DNA from 4 places in the Neomoorella humiferrea genome. Region 4 is predicted to be linked to each of the others. Evidence: riboswitches for the same ligand, from Rfam matches in the RefSeq annotation. Region 4 holds a riboswitch; each other region holds the start of a gene.
What was found. Region 4 has a riboswitch for cyclic di-GMP ahead of MHFGQ_RS07680 (methyl-accepting chemotaxis protein). Riboswitches for the same ligand answer to the same signal wherever they lie in the genome.

Region 1 (5,772 bases), 1.2 Mb from region 4:
CATGGCGAATATTTGCGGGGATATGGGTAATTTTTAAAACGCGGTTCTGCCGGCTCAACAACCTGGCCTGGTTGAGAAGCATCCCGGCACCAGAGGAATCCATAAACTGCAGGTCCTTAAGAACTACCTCCACCACGGGAGCCTCCTGCCTTGCAATCTCTTGCTGCAGCTGGGCAACATTGCTGTAGTCCAATTCTCCCGCTACCAGCAGGGTGGCCTTTTCCTTTTCTTTATTTACCTTGATCTCCAACACACTCACCCCCCCTTTCCAGGTCTTTCTTAAGTATTACCAGGGTTACATCATCCCTTTGCTGCCTGCAGCCGGTAAAGGTAAACAAGTCATTTAAGATAACCTCCCGGAGTTCAACTGCATCCAGGCAAGTATTGGCGGCAACTATCTCTTCAAGGCGATTTAAACCATAATTTTGACCATTGGCATCGCGGGCTTCTACCAGGCCATCGGTATACAAGATAACTACATCGCCGCAAGACAGGACAACTTGTTCCGGTCGAGTACCCTGGTATTCTTCCAGGAAACCCAGGGCCACCCCCCTTACCCGGGGTACGTGGATATTACGGCCTGAAAATATTACCGGAGACGGGTGTCCGGCGCTGAGGCAGGTTAAACAATTATGCTGCCGTTCATAAGAAATAAGGCACAGGGTGGCAAAGGAACCGGCGCGATGCAGCCGCTTTCCTCCGATTGCAGCCAGCTGATTTATGATTTCCAATAGGGACAGATCTTTCCTGGTACAGGCATGTAAGATTGTACAAAGCTCCTTCATCTGCCCGGCGGCACGCATACCTTTGCCCATTACATCTCCGATAGCAACAATAAGTTGGTCTTCACCCAGGGGAATAAAATCAAAAAAGTCGCCGCCTTCCAGGTCTGCTGGAATACTACACCCGGCACCCTGTATACCGGCATGTATTATTTGTTTCCCCTTGCCACCGGTATCCAGGGACATTTAATATTCACCCCCGGTTACCTTGCTCTGATCGCTACAATCTAAAAGTTCTTCCATACCTACGAGCCGGAAAACTTCGGCAATCTCCGGACAGGGGTTAATAACCCGTACCTCACCCCCCTTCATTGACCACCGGCGCTGTATTTCTAATAAACCCCTGAGACCTGTAGAATCTATAAAGGATACCCCTGCCAGGTTTATTTCCAATTGCCGCTCTCCTTCCTGCACTTCTGCTGCTTGCTCCAGCTTGGCCAGTGTTTCCATGTCTAACTCCCCTTTAAGGTTTAAACAGCGCCCATTATCGCCCTTGGTCACAGTGATTGCCAGCATAATATCGCTCCTTCTCTTTCTTTACTTAAGAAGCTGGAGAACAGATTTCTTTATCTTCACCTGCTGATTGATGGAAATCCAGAACCAGGGTGGTTCCCCTGGAACCGGTAGTTAGATAAACTTTATCAGCATAATAAAGCATTAAAGTAAACCCGCAACCAAGAGAATTTTGGGTGGAGTAATGTCGCATTAAAGCCGCTTTGGGTAAATCTTTTATCTTAATTCCCTGGCCCTGGTCTTGAATAATTATCCGGATGGTCGCATCCGTCTGCCGGACCACCCATTCACCACCCGTAGCATGTTTTAAGGTATTGGTCAAAGCCTCCGTTAAAGATAAAGCCATGCCGTGCGCACGGGCGCTAAAAGCCGCGGGTAACAGACTGCATAACTTGTTGCGAGCCAAAGCTATGTCAGCAGCCTTGTTAACTACTCCCCTTGCCAGTTCCTTCCCCTGGGATAATACAGCTACCATTTCTTCTGAAGTCAAAAGCTGCAGGCGCCCATTGGTGACGGCAGCCACGGCTTCCCGGTAGGCCACCATCTCCTGGCGGCGCATCTGCCTTTCCTTTTCAATAATTTCGGTAAGATCAAAGGCCACCAGGCCCCCTGCCCGGGAGTCAAGGGGTATCCCGTGCAGGTCATAAATCCTTTTACCGTCTTCACTTACTATTACTTCCCGGCAATGGGTTCCCCGGTCTATTGCCTGGCGCATTAAATTTTCTATTGCCGGCAGGGGCAGTTCCAGGTCAGCCTGTCCTGTCAGATGGCGAAACCGCCCCTTTTCGTAACGCATCACCTTGCCCAACCGCATGGCGTTAAAAATCTCCGAGCTTTCTAACTCGGCACGCAGTCGTTCTTTAACCAGCTCCTGTAAATGGGCGGGAACTAATTGGGATACTTGCTCAATGAAGTCCCCGGTGCTATCCGTCAGCAAACGGTATTCTTCATTACCCAGGCGGCTGGCTGTTTCCTCACCCCGGTAAACAGCTAAAATGTCAAAAAGGTGGATGTTGCCCTTGCCCCTGGTGGGTACCCCTGCAACATCCAGGCTGAGATGCTGCTGTAAATAAATTCGATATTGACCGGGAACGGGAGCTTGGGTTTCCAGGCCCAGTTCCATGGTATTCAATACGAGGATACGGCCAGCATAACGTTTACCATCGGCGGCAACCAGGCTAATGCCTATGGGCACCGGTGGCTTCCGGCGTAAAGGGCCGGGACTCATGAAATAATCGCAATCGACGCAAGAACGATTTGGGGTCTTGCGGGTACACTGGCTACACTCCTGCACACCTGCCCCCCTCCACTGCTCTAGTTTTTAGTCAGGTTTAAAAATTCTCTTTCTCCCATAAAGAGAGGTTTTTCCTTTCTTTTCCCTTCTTGTAACTTATAAATGCTTAACACCAACTTGTCCAACCAGTGACTTTGGGCAATTATTAAAGGATGGGTAAGATCGCCGTAAATCTTAATTAACCTCGCGAGCCATTCTTTTTCTACTTCGATTTGCCTGGCAAGGGTGCGGGGTTCCTGGTAGGTTGCCGGTTCGTAGGTGGCCTTTTGCCTTAAGACGGTTAATATGTCCGGGTCAAATTGCAATCCTTTCCCGCTATGTATTTCCATCAGGGCTTCACTAATTGCAATCGCCTTACGATATGGGCGCGACGCCGTCATGGCATCCAAAGCGTCGGCGATGGTTACTATCCTGGCCAGCAGGGGGATCTGTTCATATTTAAGGCCGGCATAACCGTTTCCATTCCACCATTCATGATGGTAGCGAATAACTGCTACCACCTCATCGTTGCCCCCTCTTTGTTCCACCCAGTCGGCCCCATAGTCGGTATGCTTTTTCATCTGCCCCCATTCTGCCTCTGTCAGTGGCCCCGGTTTCGTCAATATCTCCAAACTTACATGCATTTTGCCGGCATCATGCAAGAGGGCACCCGTTAACACGTCCTGGCAATGACGGGCTTCTATTCCCAGCTCCATGGCTATCCTTAAGGCAAAGTTGGCCACCGCAGCTGAGTGTAAGTACAGGGCCGGCCAGTACCGGCGAATCTCTAGTAAAATTTTGGTAACCATATCCCTTTGCATAAACCCGCCCCCCGCCTTCCTTCCATCTAGAAATAGCAAAGGCAGCCACGAGCAATTTGCCTGGCTGCCCTTTAAACCCTTTAAAAGTTAAGGAAAAATTAAAAACCGACTTTAAAGTGGCAGCCTGGCAGTCATACCAACATAGTGGCTACAGACCCATGGCTTTGCGTCCCACCCTTTCGAGTGGTTTGCCCTTAAACACTTTAATTTATTTGCTTTAAGAGATAGATATCTCTTAGGGAACCCTGGGAGCGAGGGAGAAGGAACGGTGACGGTAGTCCAATCACCCCCGGATATTTCTCCCAAAAAATTACATGGAAATTTTCGTTCCTGGAGGTGTTATGGAAGGTAACAGTGGAGAGGTTGGAAGGAATGTTATTGGCAATAATTTTAAGGGGGCTAATAGAGGGGAGATCTTTTTCCAAATATTTACAATCAAGGCATATAATCCCCCCCCCCCCCCCCCCATTGGCTATTTTTGTTTTTTATGTTAATTTCTGTTATACACTTTGCCAGCACAGAAATTATCCTCCAATCAGTTGCTATAATATTTTTTATTCGACCTCGCTCAACAAATTCCTTCTCTTAGGAAAAAGTAATGTCAATTTACCCCTGCCGCAAATTGCTAGTTATCTTACCTTCTGAGTGCCCAGGGCCTTCTCCAGGTCAAGAATATGTTCCTGCTCCACTACGGCAATTTTCCTGATGACCTGGGCGACGTCGTACAATTTTAAGGCTTCCAGTTGTTCAATACGCTGCAGTTAACGGTTCGGGGCGTCATACTCGACCCCCAGTCCTGGCGCAACATTTCGACGTCATTGAGGGAGATTTTGATTTCCTGCACCTGGACCGTCGGGATGCCGCCAAGTTACTGGATTTTGTCACTCAGCTTTACGGCATGTTCGTGTTCATCCCGGGCATGCTGAAGCCCTTCATCAATAATGGCCACATACTGGGGAGCGGTAAGCATGCTGGCGTGCTGGATATACTGGATCATGGCTGCATATTCCCAGGACAGGTCCAGGTTGAGGAGCTTGATGATCTGCTCGATGGTCACGGGAACACTTCTATAGTTTTCCTAGCAAAGCTGCCCATGAAAGTTTATCCATATTTATAAAGGATGCCGAAGCCGCCGCGGGGATAACGCCAGTCGATGTTATCATGGGCACAGCCATAGCGGCAGGTGCCGCATTCCACACAACCCTCGTAGGCCGTTTCGATCCTCTCCTCCCTGTCATTCCAAACATATACCCGGGCCGGACAAATAAAGGTGCATGGCTTGCCTTCACAGTGACGGCAAACTTCCCGGTCTTTGATCCTTAAGTGAGGGTGTTTATCCGTCTGGTAGCGGTTGAGGAAAAGTTTATCTTCCAGGCGCATCATCCCATCACCTTCCAGAGGCGGTAAAGGTCCCCGGCCAGTTGTATACGGCTGCGTTCGGCCGTAATTTCCCTCCAAATGCGCTTCTGCTTTTCCCGCTTGGGTACATTGTCGACGGTCAAGAACTCCCTGGCCGCCCGGGAAAGGAGTTGGGGGTAAAGGATGAAAAAGTGGGGATTTTGGTCAAAGAAAAAGGGAGCATCTTGATACTTTTTTAGATCTTGCAAGACAAAGCTCTCCTCCAGCATATCTCGGTAGCGCGCTAGGGTGGCCGCGCTGTAGTCGCCCTTTTCCCGGGCGGCCAGGACGGCCTGCGCCGCCAGCAATCCGGAAGTCATGGCAAGATTCGACCCCTCGCGGTGGATGCCGTTGACCAGCATGGCGGCGTCGCCGACCACCAGAACGCCGTTACCATAGAGCCTGGGAATGGCCCGGTAGCCGCCTTCAGGAATCAGGTGGGCCTGGTATTCCCTAATCTCGCCGCCGCTCAACAACCGCCGGATCATGGGATGACTTTTTAAGTGCTCCAGGAGATCGTTGGGGTTTAAACGCCGCCGGATGAGGCTCGAAAGGAGAACACCCACCCCTACGGATAGGGAGTCTTTGTTGGTATAGATAAAGGCCGTGCCCATCATGCCCTTGGTGGCGTCTCCCAAAAGTTCGATGGTACAACCCTGGCCTTCTTCCAGGTTAAAGCGGTCTTCAATCTTTTCCCGGGGCAGAGCAATGATTTCTTTCACGGCTACAGCCAGCTGGTTGGTATTGGTGCCGTCTTTTTTCAGGCCTGCTTTTTGGGTTAAAAGGGAGTTGGCGCCTTCGGCGATTATTACCACATCGGCACGGACGTCACCTTCGGCCCGTCCCGTCTTCACCCCTACGACGCGGTCCTTCTCCCAGAGGAGGTCCTCGACAACGGTTTCATTGATCAAGAGGGCCCCGGCCGCCACAGCCTGTGCCGCCAGCCAGCGGTCGAAGCGGGCCCTTAAAACGGTAAAGGCGTTGT
Region 2 (5,772 bases), 1.2 Mb from region 4:
GGTATATCTACGCCGGTCACCGGGTACCTGCGCCCGGGAATGGGAATAACACTGGAAGAAATAGTGGAATTTGTCCATGAAAAGGAGCTGATCTAATGGCCATCGCCGTCCAACCGCAAATGCCCCGGGTCTGGCGGCTGGAAACCAAGCCCCACAAATTTTGTCCCGGTTGCGGCCACGGCATTGTCCTCAAGGCCCTGGGCGAAGCCATCGACGCCCTTGGTATCCAGGAACGCACTATTTTCGGGTGCGACATCGGCTGTTCTCTCCTTTCTTGGGACTTTTTCAACCTGGACACCGTCCAGACCCACCACGGCCGCACTACGCCGGTACTGGTGGGCATCAAACGGGCGCGGCCGGAATTAGTAGTTGTTTCCTACATGGGCGACGGCGGCGCCTACGCCATCGGCGCCCAGCACCTGGTCAGCAGCGCCGCCCGCAACGACCTGGTGACCATTATCGTGGTCAACAACACCGTTTACGCCATGACTGGCGGCCAGATGGCCCCGACTACCCTGCCGGGCCAGAAGACGGAAACAACCCCCTACGGCCGCGACGCCGGCCTCACCGGACGGCCCATCCTGGGACCGGAACTGGTGGCGGCCATCGCCCCGCCGGGGGCCTACGTAGCCCGGGGGAGCATCGCCAATATCGTCCAGTTAAAAAACTTTATCCAGAAGGGCCTGCAGAACCAGGTGGAAGGCCGAGGCATCGCCTTTATCGAGGCCCTGTCGTCCTGTCCTACCAACTGGCACACCAATGCCGCAGCTACCTGGCGTTTTGTGGAAGAAGAAATGACGGCTTATTTTCCTATCGGGGAATTCAGGACGCCGGACGAAAAACCGTCCGGACGCTTGCGGGAGGTGCCTCCCCGTGGACTTTAATCTTAAAATCGCCCTAGCCGGGGAAGGCGGGCAGGGGGTGCAGGCGGCGGCCGAGATCATCACCGAAGCGTCCTATCGGGCCGGCTTCCAGGCCCTGTATATCCCCAATTTCGGCGTGGAGCAGCGGGGCGGCGTTTCGGTGGCCTTTGTCCAGATAAGCAGGGAGCCGGTGAGTGCGCCTAAATTTACTACCGGCGATATAGTGGTAGCTTTGAGCACCCGGGCCGTGGAACGGGTACGGCAGTATGTAGGCGAGAAGACTTTACTGGTTTATGAGGGCGGTCTGGAAGACGACGTGCGGCGGGTTTACGGGGAAAAACAGAGGCGTCTGGCCGTCCCGGCCCTATTCATAGCCCAGGAGGAAATGCATCCCCGTGTCTTTAACGTTATCATCCTGGGAGTGCTGGTAGGCATCACGGGTTTTTTGAAAGTAGAAGATGTACAACAGGCCCTGGAACGCCAGTTGGGCCACAAGTTTGCCCAGGACCCGAATCTTAGGGAGCTAAACTACCGCGCCCTGGCGCGAGGCTACGATATTGGCAGGCAGAAGCAAGGAGTTAGCAGTAAACGTACGAATGTTTAAAGGGGCGAAGGATTTTGAGCTCAGTTTTTAAGGCCATTACCACAGAAAACGGTAAAGGGATATTTCACCTGTTTCCAGCCCTGTGCAAGGGCTGCGGCCTCTGTATCGAGAAGTGCCCAGTAGATACTATCGGCTGGGCTAAACAACTGGGGGCCTTCGGCACCCCGGTGGTAGAGCCCGGTCACGGCAAACCCTGCATAGCCTGTAAAAAGTGCCAGCTCGTTTGCCCCGATGCCGCTATCTGGATCGAAAGGCGCGACGGCAGGGGGCGGGATACTCCAGGTCAATCGTGAAATGCCGGCTAACCTGCGGCGAAAGCCGTCATCCTGCGGGGGTCACGACGGTCAAGAAATAATTAAAAGTGACGATTAATATTAATGAAAACCGCAAAAGGCGAACCTGACCGAAAGGCAGGGGCGCAAAGCCACGGGCCTAAAACCTTAACAGGTCATGGCAGCCGGGTTGCCGGGTAAATCATACGTAATTGGCTAACGATTATGGGCAACTCCGGTTAATGCGGGTTGTCTAATTTTTTTAGGAGTTTTCGAAGGAGGTAAGTTGAATGAAGTACAAAAAACTAATTGGTGTGGTGGCCATGGCCGGCCTATTCTTATATGCCGGTATAGCTTACGCTTATCCGGGCAAGGGTAACAGTAGTCATAAAGCTAGCCATTATGGGGCGGCCGCCGCAGGGAAGACTGATTATCGGTCTTATGTTAACGCCGGGGTTGAAAGGGAAGATAGCAATTTAAAAGACGATAGCAAATTAGAAACTGAAGTGAACCAGCAAGAAAGAGAGATGCAAGAAGAGTCCGGGATTACAAGTAGTAAGGGGCTAAAAGATCAAAATAGGAAAAGGGAACAGATAACAGAAGAAGTCCAAAATGAAGGTTTGGAAAAATTCCGAGGCCGGATTCGGGTAAAAAATAAAGAGATAAAATTTGATGTACCGCCAGTAATTAAATCCGGCCGCACTCTGATCCCTGTCAGGGCGGTTACGGAAGGCCTGGGTGCAACTGTTAACTGGGATGAGGCAACCAATACCGTAACCATAACCAAAAATGGGGTTACCGTAGTACTTATCCTTGGCAGCACGGAAGTAACGGTTAATGGAACAAAAATGAATTTAGATGTTCCGGCTCTATTAATTAGCAACCGTACTTTTGTGCCCTTGAGGTTCTTAAGTGAAGTATTTAAAGAAAAAGTAAATTATAATGACGCCACTGGCGACATCGATGTTGGCGACAATAATGATAGCGACATAGAAACTGGCGATATTGATGTTGAAGAAGGTACAGGAGAGACGACGGAATCACCGACATCAACGGCTCCGGAAACATCATCGAGTACCAATTCGACTACAACAGAAGTATCGACCTCTACGGAAACAGTACCCACCGCTGACAATACAAATAGTACTGGTACGACAACTCTTCCTTCCAATCCAGCGCCAGTTCCAACGACCTCCTCAATACCTGCCGCTTAAAGCGGCAATAAAACCCCTGCCTTATTAGGTGAGGGGTTTTATTGTGCAATAACTGGAGGTAAAGCATGGGGCGGCCGGACGGCGGCCCCATAAAATCATTGACAGGTTCAATGTGTTAAGGATATATTAAAATTGGAGAAAGAGAAACCCCTGGCTACCCTGCAGGGGTAAAGGAAAAGGGAGGGGAAAATTTTTTGCGTATCGTTTTTATCGGTCAGGCTCCTTTTGGCAAAGACTGCCTTAAGGCCCTCCTTGATCAGGGGGAAGAAGTAGTCGGCGTCCTTACCGTACCGGACCGGCCGGGGCAAAAAGGGCCTAACCCGGTTAAAGAGCTGGCCCTGGAGCGCGGCCTGCCCCTCTTGCAGCCGGCACGTTTGAAGGAGCCGGAAGCCCTGAAATGGGTTGAAAACCTAAGACCTGATTTGCTGGTACTGGCCTTTGTAACCGATATCGTCCCCAAGGCCATGATCGATCTGGCCACCCACGGCGGCATTAATTATCATCCTTCACTGCTGCCCAAATACCGTGGCGGCAGCGCCATGAACTGGGCCATTATCAACGGTGAAACGGAAACGGGCGTCACCATCCACCAAATAGATGCCGGCATCGATACCGGACCGATAATCCTGCAGCGAAAAGTGGCCATCGATCCCGATGATACGGTGAAATCCCTATATTTTGAAAAACTTTATCCCTTAGGCGTGCAAATGGTGGCCGAAGCCGTCCGCTTGATCCGGGAAGGGAAGGCAAACCCTGTACCCCAGGATGAAAGCCTGGCTTCCTATCAACCGGTGATAAAAGAGGCGGATGTAAGGATTGATTGGCGGCAAAGCACGCAGAAGATTTACAATTTAATCCGCGGTTCCAACCCCAGCCCGGGGGCCTGGACGACCTTCCGGGGAGAAAAGTTGAAAATATGGGAGGCCTCTCCCATTAGCGGGTGTGGTGCACCGGGCAGGATAATTGATGTAATACCTGAAGAAGGGTTCGCCGTAGCAACTGGAGATGGAGCCCTCCTGGTGCGGCGGGTGCAGTATGGCGGCAATATGGAAAAAATACCGGCCGGAGGCTTTGTGACCGAAGCCGAAGTCGTAAAGGGGGAAGAACTGCTGTAATTTTTCCTGTCTGCTGGTTAGACCATAAGACAGGAAGCTAGTTTACGAAAAATGGTGAAAGACCTTCAGACCGGTTTTTTTTCGTCGGCCTGAAGGGTTTTATAAGCCAGAGAATTCTTGACACCTGTTCAAAGCTACTGATAGATTTAAATAAATGAATATTAACTCTTTGTGATATTATTAACAAAATAGACTGGGGGCGGTAAAAGAGAAGCTAAAAACTTTATTATCTTACCCTGGGTCCACCGTTTTAAGCGGTGTTAGCTATAAAATTATGGCCTTGGTCAAGATTTTTAAAAAGGGGAAGGGAGAGGGGTTAATTAATGATCGATCAATCAACCCTGAACGAATTGGTAAGAATTGTCGGGAAAGATAATGTGTTGACCTCCAAAGTGTCATTAAATACCTACATGTATGACGCCTCCCTGGTTTACGGGTCGCCGGAAGTAGTAGTCTATGTTCAGAATGCCCAGCAGATCGCGGCCATTCTGAAGCTGGCCAGCAGCAAAAAAATTCCCGTGACTCCCCGCGGCGGGGGTACTTGCTTGAGCGGCGGCGCCGTGCCCCAGCGTGGAGGCATAGTTATCGTCATGACCAGGATGAACCGTATCCTGGAAATCGATCCGGAAAATCGCGTGGCGGTTGTAGAACCGGGCGTGACCAATATGGAGTTGCAGAAGGCCGTCGCCCCTTACGGCCTGGTTTACATGCCCGATCCTGCCAGCCAGAAGGTGTCGACCATGGGCGGCAACCTGGGAGAAAATTCGGGCGGTATGCGCGGCATTAAGTACGGCCTTACCAAAGATTATATTATCGGCATGGAACTAGTTTTGTCCAACGGGGAAATTGTACAACTAGGCGGCAAGGTGGAACCGATAGCCCAGGAGCTTAACCTTAATGCCCTGTTGATCGGTTCAGAAGGCAACCTGGGCATTGCCACCAAGATAATCTGCAAACTGTCGCCGGCGCCGCGCGCCAACCGCACTATGTTGGCAATATACAATACCCTTGAAGACGCCGGTGAATCGGTGTCTGCCATTATCGCCCACGGTATTATACCCTGTACTTTGGAACTTATGGACAATAAAATCATCAATGCCGTTGAAGACTGGCTGCACATCGGCCTGCCGATAGAGGCAGGGGCAATTCTTTTAATTGAAGTGGACGGTTGGGATGCCGGCCTCGACCGTCAGGCCCAGCAGATCATGCAGATCTGCCGTGAAAAAGGGGCTGTTGACGTGAAGCTGGCCAAGAACGCCAAGGAGAGGGACGATCTATGGACGGCCAGGCGGATGGCCATCGGTGCCATCGGTCGTCTTGCCCCCAACTATGATATGGAAGACGCCACCGTACCGCGAACCAAACTGCCGGAAATCCTTAAGGAAGTGAACCGTTTAAGCAAGGAATACGATTTGGCCATCGGCATGCTAGCCCATGCCGGTGACGGCAACCTGCATCCCCTGGTCCTTTTCGATGAGCGGAATAAAGAACAAATGGAAAGGGTGGAAAAAGTCAGGGCCGCCCTGTTTAAAAAGGCCCTGGAATTGGGAGGCACCCTTTCCGGCGAGCACGGCATTGGTTTAGCCAAGCTGGAATTTGTACGCTGGGCCTTCAATCCGGAAGAAATTAATTTCCTGCGCCGGGAACGTCTGGCCTTTGATCCCTACGACATTTTGAATGCCGGTAAAACCGTACCGGACAACG
Region 3 (5,772 bases), 1.2 Mb from region 4:
TTTTAACTATACGCTGGAGGATTAGGTCAGATGCCGTCGAATTAATGGGCAGGGCGGTGTAGCAATGGCCAAAAAGGTCCTGATTGGGGTTCTACTTACCATCCTGGCCTTTTCTTTTACCGGAACGCGCGAGATTAAGGGAAACCCTTTTTATAACGTTCCCTTCAAACAGGTAGTCCTGGAACAGCCTCCTCTAGAGGCGGAAGGTCATATTCTGGTGGCGGCCCAGGAGTTCTTTTCCTTGATGGGGGGCAGTGTCGACTGGTACAGGAACAGGGGGGTGTTGCGGGGAAAAAAGGTCGCCGTTGTGACTGTCGGCAGCCCTACGGCTGAAATCGACGGCACAACCCGGCGGCTGGAAACGGCTCCTGTCCTGGTCGACGACAGGCTCTACATACCGCTAACCCTGGCTCTGGAAGTCCTGGACCAACCCGGGCGGGGGGACGAAGATACGTACCTGCCATCCCTTCAAGGCGGGAAGGGGCTGCATTTTCGTTATTATCCCGTCTACGACCTCCAGGCATCATATGATCCCAATCTGGGCCAGCTGGCAGGCAGACTTTTTCTGGCCTACCAAAACCCCAACCTTCTATCCCTGGAAAAACTGTATTTCAACCTTCCCGCCAATGCCCCCTATGGCAAGGGCAGTCAGATAACAGTTAGCAGAGTGAGCGTAAACAATCGACCAGTTACCTTTAACACTAAAGGCAGTACCCTGGAAGTATTCCTGCCGGCCGTTCTTGCACCGCAGGAAACCATCTTCGTGGCCATTTCCTTTACTACAAAGATACAAGACGGCGCTTCCGGGCGCCTCGGGCGGACGGGGGCTACCTTGATGGCGGCAGGATGGTATCCTATACTTGCTCCTTATGTCGCGGGCAGTTGGCAGGGGATGGCCTCCGCCTATTTTGGTGAACCTTATTTTGCCGGTTCCGCTTATTATCGCGTCCGCCTGACGGTACCTACCGGTTACCAGGTTTTGGCCTCTGGACGGGAAACGGGAAAATGGGAAGAAAAAGGCCAGGTCATCTGGACCTTTAACAGCGACCAACCCATCCGCGAGTTTGCTTTTACGGCCGCTGCCGGTTGGGATTTTATCACACGTCAGGCGGGTCTGGTGCAGCTGGTGATGGCCGCCAGGGATGAGCCGGCGATGGCGGCCCTCGACGCGGCAGAACGGGCTTTAGATTTTTTCCAGCGCGTCTTCGGAACTTACCCCTACAGTTACCTGCATCTGGCCTTTGTTCCCCTCGATGACCTGGCAGGTATGGAATACCCCGGCTTTATTATTATCAGCAACCGCAAAGGTTTTAATCCCGCCACCGTCGTCCACGAAGTCGCCCATCAGTGGTGGTACAATCTGGTGGGCAACGACAGCGTCCGTTCCGCCTGGATTGACGAAGGCCTTGCCGAGTACAGCACCCTTATGTTTTACCGTAACTTTAACACCGCCCTTTATCAGACCAAACTGGACGAAATCAAACGTCTGGGGGCCCTGACAGGGCAACCCGTTGATTTATCCTTGGAGGAATACGGCGACGAACAGGCATACCGTCGGGCCGTGTATAATCGCGGCGCCCTTTTCTGGCTGGAAATGGAACAGGCCGTCGGCGGGGAAGTACTGCGGCAGGCCCTATCTTATATCCAGCGCTATTATCGTTATGAGATCCTCACTCAGAAGGCCCTGCTCACTATTTTAAAATACTACGGGGCGACGGCCTTTAATTTTCACTCATATCTACGGAACTAACTTGCTGGAAAAACGTCTAATTATGTAGAAGGACGAAAGACTTGCGGGCGGGAAGGCGGTCCGAGAAATGGGACAGGCAGGGAAAATTGTTGAGGAGCGCTGGCTTCGGGCGGAGGGTGTCGGCAGGCATGCCAGGGCGGTTTGGGCCGAGGTATTGCTGCGGCTATGTTACGTGATTACCCTGGCGGCCTTAATGTCAGTCGTCGCTACTATCGCCGGTGCGTCCTGGTACCGGGAAGACGGCGTATTTCCATACGTTTTTATGGAGGCATTGCCGGAAACCTCCCCTCCGGGGTTATCCAATGGACCGGAAGGGTTAAAACCTTATCCTACGGAAACTCATCCTGCAGAACGTGTAGAACCGTCCCGGCCCCTGCGCCAGGTACCAAATGCCGGACGCCGGGTGGCCCTCACCTTTGACGACGGCCCTTTTCCTCGATGGACGGAGCGCTATTTAGCAGTGCTGGCAGCCACCAAAACCCCGGCGACCTTTTTCCTGGTCGGGCGGCAGGCGCAGGCCTTTCCCCAGCTGGTGCAGGCGGTTCTTACCGGGGGGCACGAAGTAGCCAGCCATTCGTGGCGCCACGCCAACTTAAGCAAGGTTCCCTTTAAAGAGGCCCAAGCCGACTTGAGGCAGGCCGCCTTTGTCCTGGAGGAAATAAGCGGCGGGCAGATTAAATATTTTCGCCCTCCCTATGGAGCCTTAAGTGACGATCTGCTTACCGCGGCTACGGAATTAAAATTAAAAACGGTGACCTGGAACATCGACCCCCGCGACTGGTCCAACCCTGGTCCGGACGCCATCGTCAAAAACGTCATGAATAATGTGCGGGACGGGAGCATCATCCTTCTCCACGAAGGTCATCCCGGAACTCTGGCGGCCCTCCCCCTCCTGGTAAAAAGGCTTAGGGAAAAGGGGTACGAGCTGGTGACGGTTTCCGAGTTAATGGCGGCAGGAGGCATGGAAGAATAGCAAAGAAATTCTTAATTGGCATATCTTGCATAATGCCGCCCCCTGGGGTATAATTTAAGGCGAAAATAGAAAAAATTCCCCGAAAAAAGGCAAACCTGTCGAAAGGCAGGGGCGCAAAGCTACAGGGTCTAAAGCCCGGTAAGGGCCAGGACAGCCAGTTGCCGCGGGTGGAACGGGGCTACCCAGGGGGTGGCCTTTATTATTTTAACAACCGGAGGGGAGCTGCAAGTATATGGGCCGATTATTAAGGAAAAAGAAGGAGGAAAAGGGACAGAGAGGCGGCGAAACGCCCGGGGCATTCCCGAGTCTTAAGGCTAAAGGCGGAGGGGGATATTTTAGCCGCGTTCGATTGGGCGCGAAATTGTTGGCCGGATTTTCCCTTGTGATTTTGATATTTGTTGCCGTGGTGGCCTATGTAAACTTCAGCCTGCAGGAAATTGACGCTATTTCTCGGGAAGTCATTCAGACCCACGAAGAAAACATGCTTTTTAATGAGATGAGCAATGCCGTCTGGGATGCTTACCGCCGGGCCACCGATTACATAATCAATGGCTCCGCGACACATATCAATGCTTTTGACGAGGCCATGCAGCGTTTCAACGACGCCCGCGCCGCCCTTGAAGGACGGCAGCTCGACGGGCAAACAGCCGGGTACCTTGCGGCCATGACCCAGGCCGCCAAGAGCTTCAACGATACCTTTAAAAACAGCATCGTCAATACCAGCCAGGCCGACCGCCTGGCAGCCTTGCCCATATTAAGCTTCCAGATGGGGGCCTCCCTGGACAACCTCAATAATATTGGCAACCATTTGGCTAAAGAGATGGGCGATCAAAATAAAACGGCCGAAGAACGGCTGGCCGCAGCCGTCACCGCGGCGCGTTCCGCCCTCATCAGCGGCCTCATTCTGGCCCTTCTATTGGCCCTGGCGGTGGCCTGGCTCATCAGCCGCATGATTTCCAGGGCTCTAGGCAGATTGGCCGCCTACGCTGCGCGCATTGCGGAAGGGGACCTCACCGCCGAACCCCTCAAGATTTTCGCCAATGACGAAGTGGGCAAATTGTCCGCGGCCTTCAACGCCATGGGCGACAACCTGCGCCGGCTCATCGGCCGGGTGCGCACAATGACGGAACAGGTGACTGCGGCCAGCCGGGATTTGGCGCGTATGTCTCAGGAACTGGGAGAGGCCGCCCGCCAGGTGGCGGCCACCACCCAGGAAATGGCCAAAGGTGCCGAAGACCAGGCCCGCCATGTCAGCGAGACAGCGGCGGCGACCGACGCCCAGGTGGCCCGGGTAGAAGAAGTGCACCGCAATGCCGAGGAGATGGCCGCCGCTTCCGAACAGGCAGCGGCGAAGGCCGCCGAAGGCGAACTGGCGGTGAAAGAGGCCACCCGTCAAATGGAGGCCATTACCAGCAGGATGAAAGAGCTGGCTGCAGCCATTGAAGAATTGGGCAGCCGTTCCCGGCAGATAGGCCAGATTGTCGGCGTTATCTCCGGCATCGCCGAGCAGACCAATCTCCTGGCCCTCAACGCTGCCATTGAAGCGGCCAGGGCCGGGGAGCAGGGCCGCGGCTTTGCCGTAGTGGCCGAAGAGGTACGCAAGCTGGCCGAGCAGGCGGCGGGTGCCGCCAAAGAGATCGTCGGCCTGATTGCCGAAATTCAGCGCGAGACAGAGCGCGTCGTGGCCGGCATGGCCGAAGGCACCGCCGACGTTCGCCGGGGGGCGGAAGTGGTAGGCCAGACAGGCACGGCCTTCGCGGCCATTGCCGAAGCCGTCGCCACCCTGGTAGGTAAAATTAAAAACGTGGCGTCCAAGTCCGAAGAAATGTACGCCGGCTCCCGGCAGGTAAAGGGCCGGGTGGAGAGCATAGCCGCCGGTATAGAAGAGATGGCCGCCAGCACCCAGGAGGTTTCCGCTTCCACCGAAGAGCAGACGGCGGCTGTAGACCAGATCAGCCAGGCGGCCCGGCAGCTGGCGACGGCCGCCGGTGAGCTGGAAAGGGCGGTGGCCAGTTTCAAACTTTAAAGGACCGCCTCATGCCCGGGCCTGGAAGGTTTCGCATTCGGTGTCGCGATCGTTTTTGGCGCTGGAGTTATTGGGCGTTCCTTGAACGGCCACGGTTATGCTTTCGGCGCCGCAGGTGCCGTCCTGCCAGTAGATGCAATTGGCTACCCGACATTTAATGCGCGGAGGCATATTTTCCACATCCTTCAAGCGGTCTAATCTATTTTTAGCCTGACCCGGAAAGATAAAAATATACTTTTTTTGCAGGAATTAAACTCTATATGCGGAAATAACCATCATAAAGAGAGGTGAGCTATAAGTGGCAAACGGAACGGCGGCCGAAGTGCAGCTGGTAGTTTTTCAGCTGGCCGGCGAAACATATGGCGTCGACATCAACTACGTCCAGGAAATCATTCGCATGCAGAACATTACTCCGATTCCGCGAACCCCGGCCTTTATAGAAGGGGTAATAAACCTGCGCGGTCGCATCATCCCCGTGATCGACCTTCACAAACGCTTCCATTTGCCCCAGGGCGAGGTCACGAATAACACGAGGATCATGGTGGTAGAGATGGGGCGGGTAACCGTCGGCATGATCGTCGATTCCGTTTCTGAAGTTCTACGCCTGCCGGTGGCCAGCATTGAACCGCCTCCTTCCATGATCAGCGGTATTGATGTGGCCTATTTAAAAGGCGTGGGGAAATGGAATGAACGGTTGATTATCCTTTTAGATCTGGAACGGGTTCTACAGGAAAGCGAACAGCGTCAGCTAGAACAGGGTATGGCGGCCGGAGTGGATGGACAATGAGCGAACTGGATATGTCCCAGTATCTGGGCATTTTCCTTGACGAAGCAGAAGAACAGCTGCAGCAGCTGGATGAAGCTATTGTCAAGCTGGAGCAGTCCCCAGACGACATTGAATTGTTGAATACCATTTTCCGGGCGGCCCACACCCTCAAAGGTTCCTCGGCTTCTATGGGTTTTAACCGCCTGGCCACCCTGACCCATCGTATGGAAAACGTCCTTGACCTACTCCGTCAGGGC
Region 4 (5,772 bases):
TTGTCAGCCAGGCCTTTGCTTCTACAGATAAGCCGGCAAATGTGGATTTTCAGGTAGAGGTACCAGCCGACGCCCAACCCGGTAAATACGCCTTTGTGGTCCAGGCCGCCGGTCCCCAGGCCACTTCTCGCCTTGAACTGCAGGTGATTATAAAAGAGGTGGCCTCCGGCAGCGACAAAATGACCACCGACTATCCGGTATTGAGCGGCACTAGCAGCACTAGCTTTCAATTCCGGGTGACCCTGACCAACAATGGTGCCCAAGAACGTTCCTACAGCCTCGGCGCCCAAGCCCCTCCCGGCTGGCAGGTAACCTTTAGCCCGGCCTATGACAGCAAGCAGATAGCCAGTTTAAGCCTCGGTCCAGGCAAAAGTCAGGACCTGGATGTAACCGTTAAGCCTCCCCAGGACGTTAAGGCGGGGACCTATAACATCCCTGTCGAGGCCATAGCGGGAAGCAGCAAAGCCGGGGTGGTACTGAAGGTTAACATAACCGGCACTTATAGTTTGGAATTGACCACACCTACTGGGCGGTTGAATGCCGATGCCATCGCCGGAAAGGACAGCCCGGTAACCCTGGTGGTAAAGAACAACGGGAGCGCCGATCTGGCCAACATTACCTTTGCCGCCAATGCGGCCAGCGGCTGGGCGGTAACCTTTAAGCCGGAGAAGATCGACCTCCTGCCGGCCGGCGCCAGTCAGCAAGTTACGGCCTTTATCAAACCGTCGCCCAAGGCCATTGCCGGCGACTATGTGGTGAGTCTCACCGCCAGCACCCAGGAAACGAGCGGCACCGCCGATTTGCGCGTAACGGTGAAGACTTCGACCCTGTGGGGCCTGGTAGGTGTGATCCTGGTTCTTGCCGTTATTGGCGCCGTAGGGTGGATTTTCCGGAAGTACGGACGGCGATAGCCATGGCAACACAAGAAGCAGTCATTGTCACCAAAAACCTTACCAAGCGCTATGGTGCTATAACTGCCGTCCAGGATCTCAACCTGGAAATCAGAGAAGGGGAGATATTCGGTCTCCTCGGCCCCAATGGCGCCGGCAAGACGACGACGATATTAATGCTTCTTGGGTTGACCGAGCCGACGTCCGGGCAGGCCCTGGTAAAGGGCCTGGACGCCACCCGTCACCCCCTGGAGGTTAAGAGGATAGTGGGCTATCTCCCCGACAATGTCGGTTTCTACGACGACCTTACGGCCCGGGAGAACCTCCTCTATACCGCCGGGTTGAACCAAATTCCCCCGGCAGAAGCTGAAAAGCGCGTGGCCCTGTGCCTGGAACAGGTGGGCTTAGGCAATGAAGCTAACCGCAAGGTGAAGGAGTTTTCGCGCGGGATGCGCCAGCGGCTGGGGATTGCCGACGTCATGGTCAAGGATCCTGACGTCATTATCCTCGATGAGCCCACCTTGGGTATAGACCCCGAAGGGGTGCGGGAGCTGCTGTCCCTCATTGTGCGCCTGTCCCGGGAGGGAGGTAAAACGGTCCTCCTTTCTTCCCATCTCCTGCACCAGGTACAGCAGATATGCGACCGGGTAGGAATATTTGTAGGCGGCAGGCTTCTGGCGGTTGGACCGGTGGCTTTATTGGGACAGCAAGTTATGGCCGGAAAGCCTCTGGAGGTCGAGCTTCAGGCCGCTCCTGACGACGACGGGCTCATGGCCGCCCTCGGCTCCCTGCAGGGGGTAACCGGCGTCGAGCGCCAGGGGGCCTATATCCGCCTCCGCTGCGCTCCCGGTTGCGACGTCCGTTCGGAACTCACACCCTATCTCGCAGGCAGAGGCTATACCCTTTTATACCTTCGGGCACGGGGTTATGATTTGGACGACATTTACCGCCAGTATTTCCAGGGGGAGGGATATAATGACGGTCTGGCATAAGGTGCGCGATTGGCTCCACTGGTTCCGGGAGCAGGAATGGTCGAGCGGTGGTTTGCAAACCGTATTTCGCAAGGAACTGGCGGACCATTTGAGCAGCACCCGTTTTACCATCTTGGTTTCGCTGGTGGCCGTAGCAGGTATAGGTGCCTTTTACGTTGCAGCGCAAAACATTCGCTCTGTGGCTGGGGAAACAGATCCGGAATTTATCTTCCTCCGCCTGTTTACCACCGGTGGCGGTTCCTTGCCCCCCTTTGTCACTTTTGTATCGTTTTTAGGCCCCTTGTTAGGGTTGGCCCTGGGCTTTGACGCCATCAACGGCGAGCATAATAAACGCACCTTGAGCCGGCTCCTGGCCCAGCCGATTTACCGGGATGACGTCATTAACGGCAAGTTTCTGGCCGGGCTTGCTGTTCTTGCCGTGGTCATCCTGGCCCTGGGATTTCTAGTTGCCGGATTGGGATTGATGCTAATCGGCGTACCACCTACGGCCGAGGAATTGGGGCGGCTGTTGATCTATCTTCTGGTAACCATAGTTTATGTAGCCTTCTGGTTGAGCGTATCCCTGCTCTTTTCCTTGTTATTCCGGCAGACGGCTACTTCGGCCCTGGCGGGCATTGCCCTGTGGCTCTTTTTTGCCCTTTTTGTTGGAATGCTGGCAGGTCTTGTCGCCGACGGCCTTTTGCCGGCGAGCGAAGATGCCGCACCGGCCCGCATCTTGCAAAATGCCGTTTTAAAACAAAATTTAAGCCGCCTTTCGACGACCAACCTCTATGATGAAGCCACGGTAACTCTCTTAAATCCAGGGGTGCGGACCCTGGGGCCCGTCATGGTGGAACAGCTGGAAGGAGCCATACCAGGCCCTCTGCCCTTGGGTCAGAGTCTGCTCCTCATCTGGCCCCATATGGTAAGTCTTTTAGCGGCCACAATGTTGATCTTCGCCCTGGCTTATTACTACTTTATGCGTCAGGAAATAAGGGCAGGATGAGCCGGCGAAACGCCTTCGCCGGCTTTCTTCTTTTTCGTTAAAAACTGTTGACAAATGTCGTCAAGATATAGTAAATTAAAAAACGCTTGCCAGCGTTTTACATACCTGCAGCCGTTACCGCTCAAGGCAAACCCGTCGAAAGGCGGGGGCGCAAAGCTACGGGCCTAAGTCCCTTTTTTAGGGGATAAGGCAGCCGGGCCGCCGGAGGCTGGTTCTCGGCGGCCGCCTAGAGGGGCGGCCTTTAAATTTTGGTAAAAGGGGGGATAGGTCGTCCCCGGGAGCCAATTTTGCCCTTGGGGGAGAACGACCATTTTAAACTTATGAAGGGAAAATCGACAGGAAGCCTGCGGATTAGAATGACCCTCTTTTTTGGGGCCATCGTGCTGGTAGGCTGTCTGGTGCTGACCCTGGTGAGCCAGAACCGCGCGAGTTTAACTCTGGATGCCGCAGCCAGGGAAGCTATGGAAAAGATTATTGAGCAGGCCGCAGCAACCGTGAACAGCCGTGTACAAGCAAGGATGTATGTTGTGGAAACCATGGCCAATATGGAGATAATTCGCGGCCGTGTCGGCGAACGGGAAGCCACCCTGGAAGATAAGCTTAAAGCCCTGCAGCAGGAGTTGAAGGCAACAGAAGGCATGGGCTTCAGGCGTTTCGGCATTGCCGATAAAGAGGGAAACGCCTTCTATACCGACGGCAGCAAGGCCAACATTGCTGATCGGGAACATTTCCGGGCTGCTCTGGAGGGTAAGACCTTCGTTTCCAGCACCATTGTCAGTAAAATCGACAAATCCGTCATCTTCGCCTACACCACACCCATTCGCCATTATGCCACCAATGAAATAATCGGGGTATTAATCGGTATAGTTGACGCGTCCCAGTTCAGCCAGCTCATCAGCGATATTACATACGGCCGCAGCGGGTATGCCTTTGCCGTAGATAAAACAGGCAAGACTATCGGTCATAAGGATCAAGAAAAAGTTGCCGCAGAAGAAAATATCCTGAAGGCGAGCCAAAGCGATTCCTCCCTCGCTTCCCTGGCGGAAGTCATCGCCAGGATGGCGCAAGGGGAAAAGGGGGTAGGGGCATACACCTACCAGGGACAGAAGAAAATGGTCGCCTTTGCGCCAGTCAGCAGCACCGGGTGGTCCCTGGCCATCGCCGCCCCCGAAGTCGAGGTGCTGGAGAGAACGGCCGGCCTCAAATGGTACCTTATGACGTTATCATTGATAATCATTGCGGCGGCCCTCCTTTTGACCTTTATTATGGCGCGGGCCATAACAAATCCGATAAAACTGGCCGTGGATGAGCTGGGCCATCTGGCCGCCGGCGACTTCACCCGGACGGTGCCGGACAGGTTTTTAAAGATGCGGGATGAAATCGGCCGGCTCATGGTGGCAGTTAATACCCTGCAGACCAACCTGAAACCCCTCCTGGCCGGGGTAAAGGAAGAGGCAAAAACCCTGGCCGGCAGTTCCGAAGGGTTGAATGCTGCCGCCGAAGAGATTGCCGCTTCTTCCGGCGAGGTGGCCAAGGCTGTTCAGCAGGTGGCCTCCGGAGCGTCCGAGCAGGCAGGTCACCTGCAGGAGATATTGGGTCTGGTGGAAAATATAAATTCCAACCTTGAAAAGGTATACAGCGCCGTGGGCAGCGTCAAGGCCAACACCGAAGAAACCTCCAGGCTGGCCGGGGAGGGCAAGGCGGAGCTGGACGTCCTTATAAATTCTATTAAGGGCGTACGGGAGGCCTTTAACACAGTTACCGATAAAATTACAGGGCTCCAGGGGGCGGTAAATCAGGTAAGCGAGATCCTGGCCGTGATCAACGGCATTGCCGAGCAAACCAACCTTTTGGCCTTGAACGCAGCCATCGAGGCGGCGCGCGCTGGAGAAGCCGGGCGCGGGTTTGCGGTGGTTGCCGAAGAGGTTCGTAAGCTGGCGGAACAATCCCGTGCATCCTCTGATAAAATCGGGGAACTTTTGGCAACCATAACTTCCGGCACCGACGAGGTTGTAAGCACCTCGGAGGAAGTAAAAGGGCAAATAATGGTGCAGCTGGATAATGTAGAAAAAACGGTGGCGTCCTTTGACCGCATTTTAAGTTCTGTAGCCGCCGTGGCCCCCATGATCGAAGAGACCTATCGCCAGGTCGACGGCACAGTGCAGGCCAAGGACGTTATGCTCGACCGCATCCAGAGCATCAGCGCTGTGGCGGAGGAAACTTCTGCTTCGGCCGAGGAAATATCGGCTTCCGCCGAAGAACTGTCGGCCTCTACCCAGGAAATAGCCTCCACCGCCCAGGATGTCCTTAGGATAGCCAAACGCTTAGAAGAACAGGTGGAACGTTTCAAGGTATGAAAAAAGGAGGCAGTTTTGCCCGGCGCCCTGCGACTTTAACGGTTAGGCGCCGGGCAAAAATTCAGTTGCACAAGCCCTAGCGACCACTACCGGTTGTTTTATTGTTTTAGCCCGGGAAGAAGCCAGGCTGGCCAAATTTACCAGATATTTAATTATGTAGTCGGCATCGTTATGGGCGCGGCGGAGTTCTTCACAAGCGCCGCCCGCGATACCGGCAGAAACGGTGACCTCTATCTTGTCCGGCCAGTTTTCGCCGGCAAGGGCCGATGTCATCTCACGGGCCAATTTTTCTGCTTCAGTTAAGGAACGGCAGGTGGCGGCGGCAAACTCATCGCCGGCGTAGCGGCACAGGGCTTCTTTTTTAACGTCCATTAGATTTTTTAATACTGCTGCCGTCCGGATCAAAACCCTGTCGCCGAAGATGTGTCCGTATTCCTTGTTAATAAAGCCGAAGTTGTCCAAGTCCAGGAAGATCACCGCAATCTCCTGGCTATTTTTTAATATCTCCAGGGCTTTTTCGCAAAAGATCTCTGCTTTATACAGCCCGG

Region 1: linked by a shared signal. The riboswitch ahead of MHFGQ_RS00350 (HD domain-containing phosphohydrolase) and the one ahead of MHFGQ_RS07680 (methyl-accepting chemotaxis protein) in region 4 are both predicted to bind cyclic di-GMP.
Region 2: linked by a shared signal. The riboswitch ahead of MHFGQ_RS00215 (copper amine oxidase N-terminal domain-containing protein) and the one ahead of MHFGQ_RS07680 (methyl-accepting chemotaxis protein) in region 4 are both predicted to bind cyclic di-GMP.
Region 3: linked by a shared signal. The riboswitch ahead of MHFGQ_RS01605 (methyl-accepting chemotaxis protein) and the one ahead of MHFGQ_RS07680 (methyl-accepting chemotaxis protein) in region 4 are both predicted to bind cyclic di-GMP.

The regions. Positions count from the first base shown of each region.
Region 1 is NZ_CP136419.1:56,744-62,515, reverse strand. Features, by position in the region: gene MHFGQ_RS00370 (STAS domain-containing protein) at 1-253, opposite strand, end outside; gene MHFGQ_RS00365 (PP2C family protein-serine/threonine phosphatase) at 231-968, opposite strand; gene MHFGQ_RS00360 (STAS domain-containing protein) at 969-1,298, opposite strand; gene MHFGQ_RS00355 (ATP-binding protein) at 1,324-2,589, opposite strand; gene MHFGQ_RS00350 (HD domain-containing phosphohydrolase) at 2,610-3,389, opposite strand; cyclic di-GMP riboswitch class I at 3,505-3,592, opposite strand; gene MHFGQ_RS00345 (ferritin-like domain-containing protein) at 4,258-4,446, opposite strand; gene MHFGQ_RS00340 (4Fe-4S dicluster domain-containing protein) at 4,491-4,769, opposite strand; gene MHFGQ_RS00335 (FAD-dependent oxidoreductase) at 4,769-5,772, opposite strand, start outside.
Region 2 is NZ_CP136419.1:30,916-36,687, forward strand. Features, by position in the region: gene MHFGQ_RS00195 (ferredoxin oxidoreductase) at 1-96, shown strand, start outside; gene MHFGQ_RS00200 (thiamine pyrophosphate-dependent enzyme) at 96-884, shown strand; gene MHFGQ_RS00205 (2-oxoacid:acceptor oxidoreductase family protein) at 874-1,467, shown strand; gene MHFGQ_RS00210 (4Fe-4S dicluster domain-containing protein) at 1,482-1,760, shown strand; cyclic di-GMP riboswitch class I at 1,850-1,937, shown strand; gene MHFGQ_RS00215 (copper amine oxidase N-terminal domain-containing protein) at 2,030-2,953, shown strand; gene fmt (methionyl-tRNA formyltransferase) at 3,148-4,068, shown strand; gene MHFGQ_RS00225 (FAD-binding oxidoreductase) at 4,392-5,772, shown strand, end outside.
Region 3 is NZ_CP136419.1:297,091-302,862, forward strand. Features, by position in the region: gene MHFGQ_RS01595 (M1 family aminopeptidase) at 65-1,750, shown strand; gene MHFGQ_RS01600 (polysaccharide deacetylase family protein) at 1,818-2,723, shown strand; cyclic di-GMP riboswitch class I at 2,802-2,889, shown strand; gene MHFGQ_RS01605 (methyl-accepting chemotaxis protein) at 3,106-4,749, shown strand; gene MHFGQ_RS01610 (DUF1540 domain-containing protein) at 4,759-4,920, opposite strand; gene MHFGQ_RS01615 (chemotaxis protein CheW) at 5,048-5,536, shown strand; gene MHFGQ_RS01620 (chemotaxis protein CheA) at 5,533-5,772, shown strand, end outside.
Region 4 is NZ_CP136419.1:1,480,722-1,486,493, reverse strand. Features, by position in the region: gene MHFGQ_RS07695 (NEW3 domain-containing protein) at 1-911, shown strand, start outside; gene MHFGQ_RS07690 (ABC transporter ATP-binding protein) at 914-1,882, shown strand; gene MHFGQ_RS07685 (ABC transporter permease) at 1,866-2,867, shown strand; cyclic di-GMP riboswitch class I at 2,983-3,073, shown strand; gene MHFGQ_RS07680 (methyl-accepting chemotaxis protein) at 3,116-5,224, shown strand; gene MHFGQ_RS07675 (GGDEF domain-containing protein) at 5,267-5,772, opposite strand, start outside.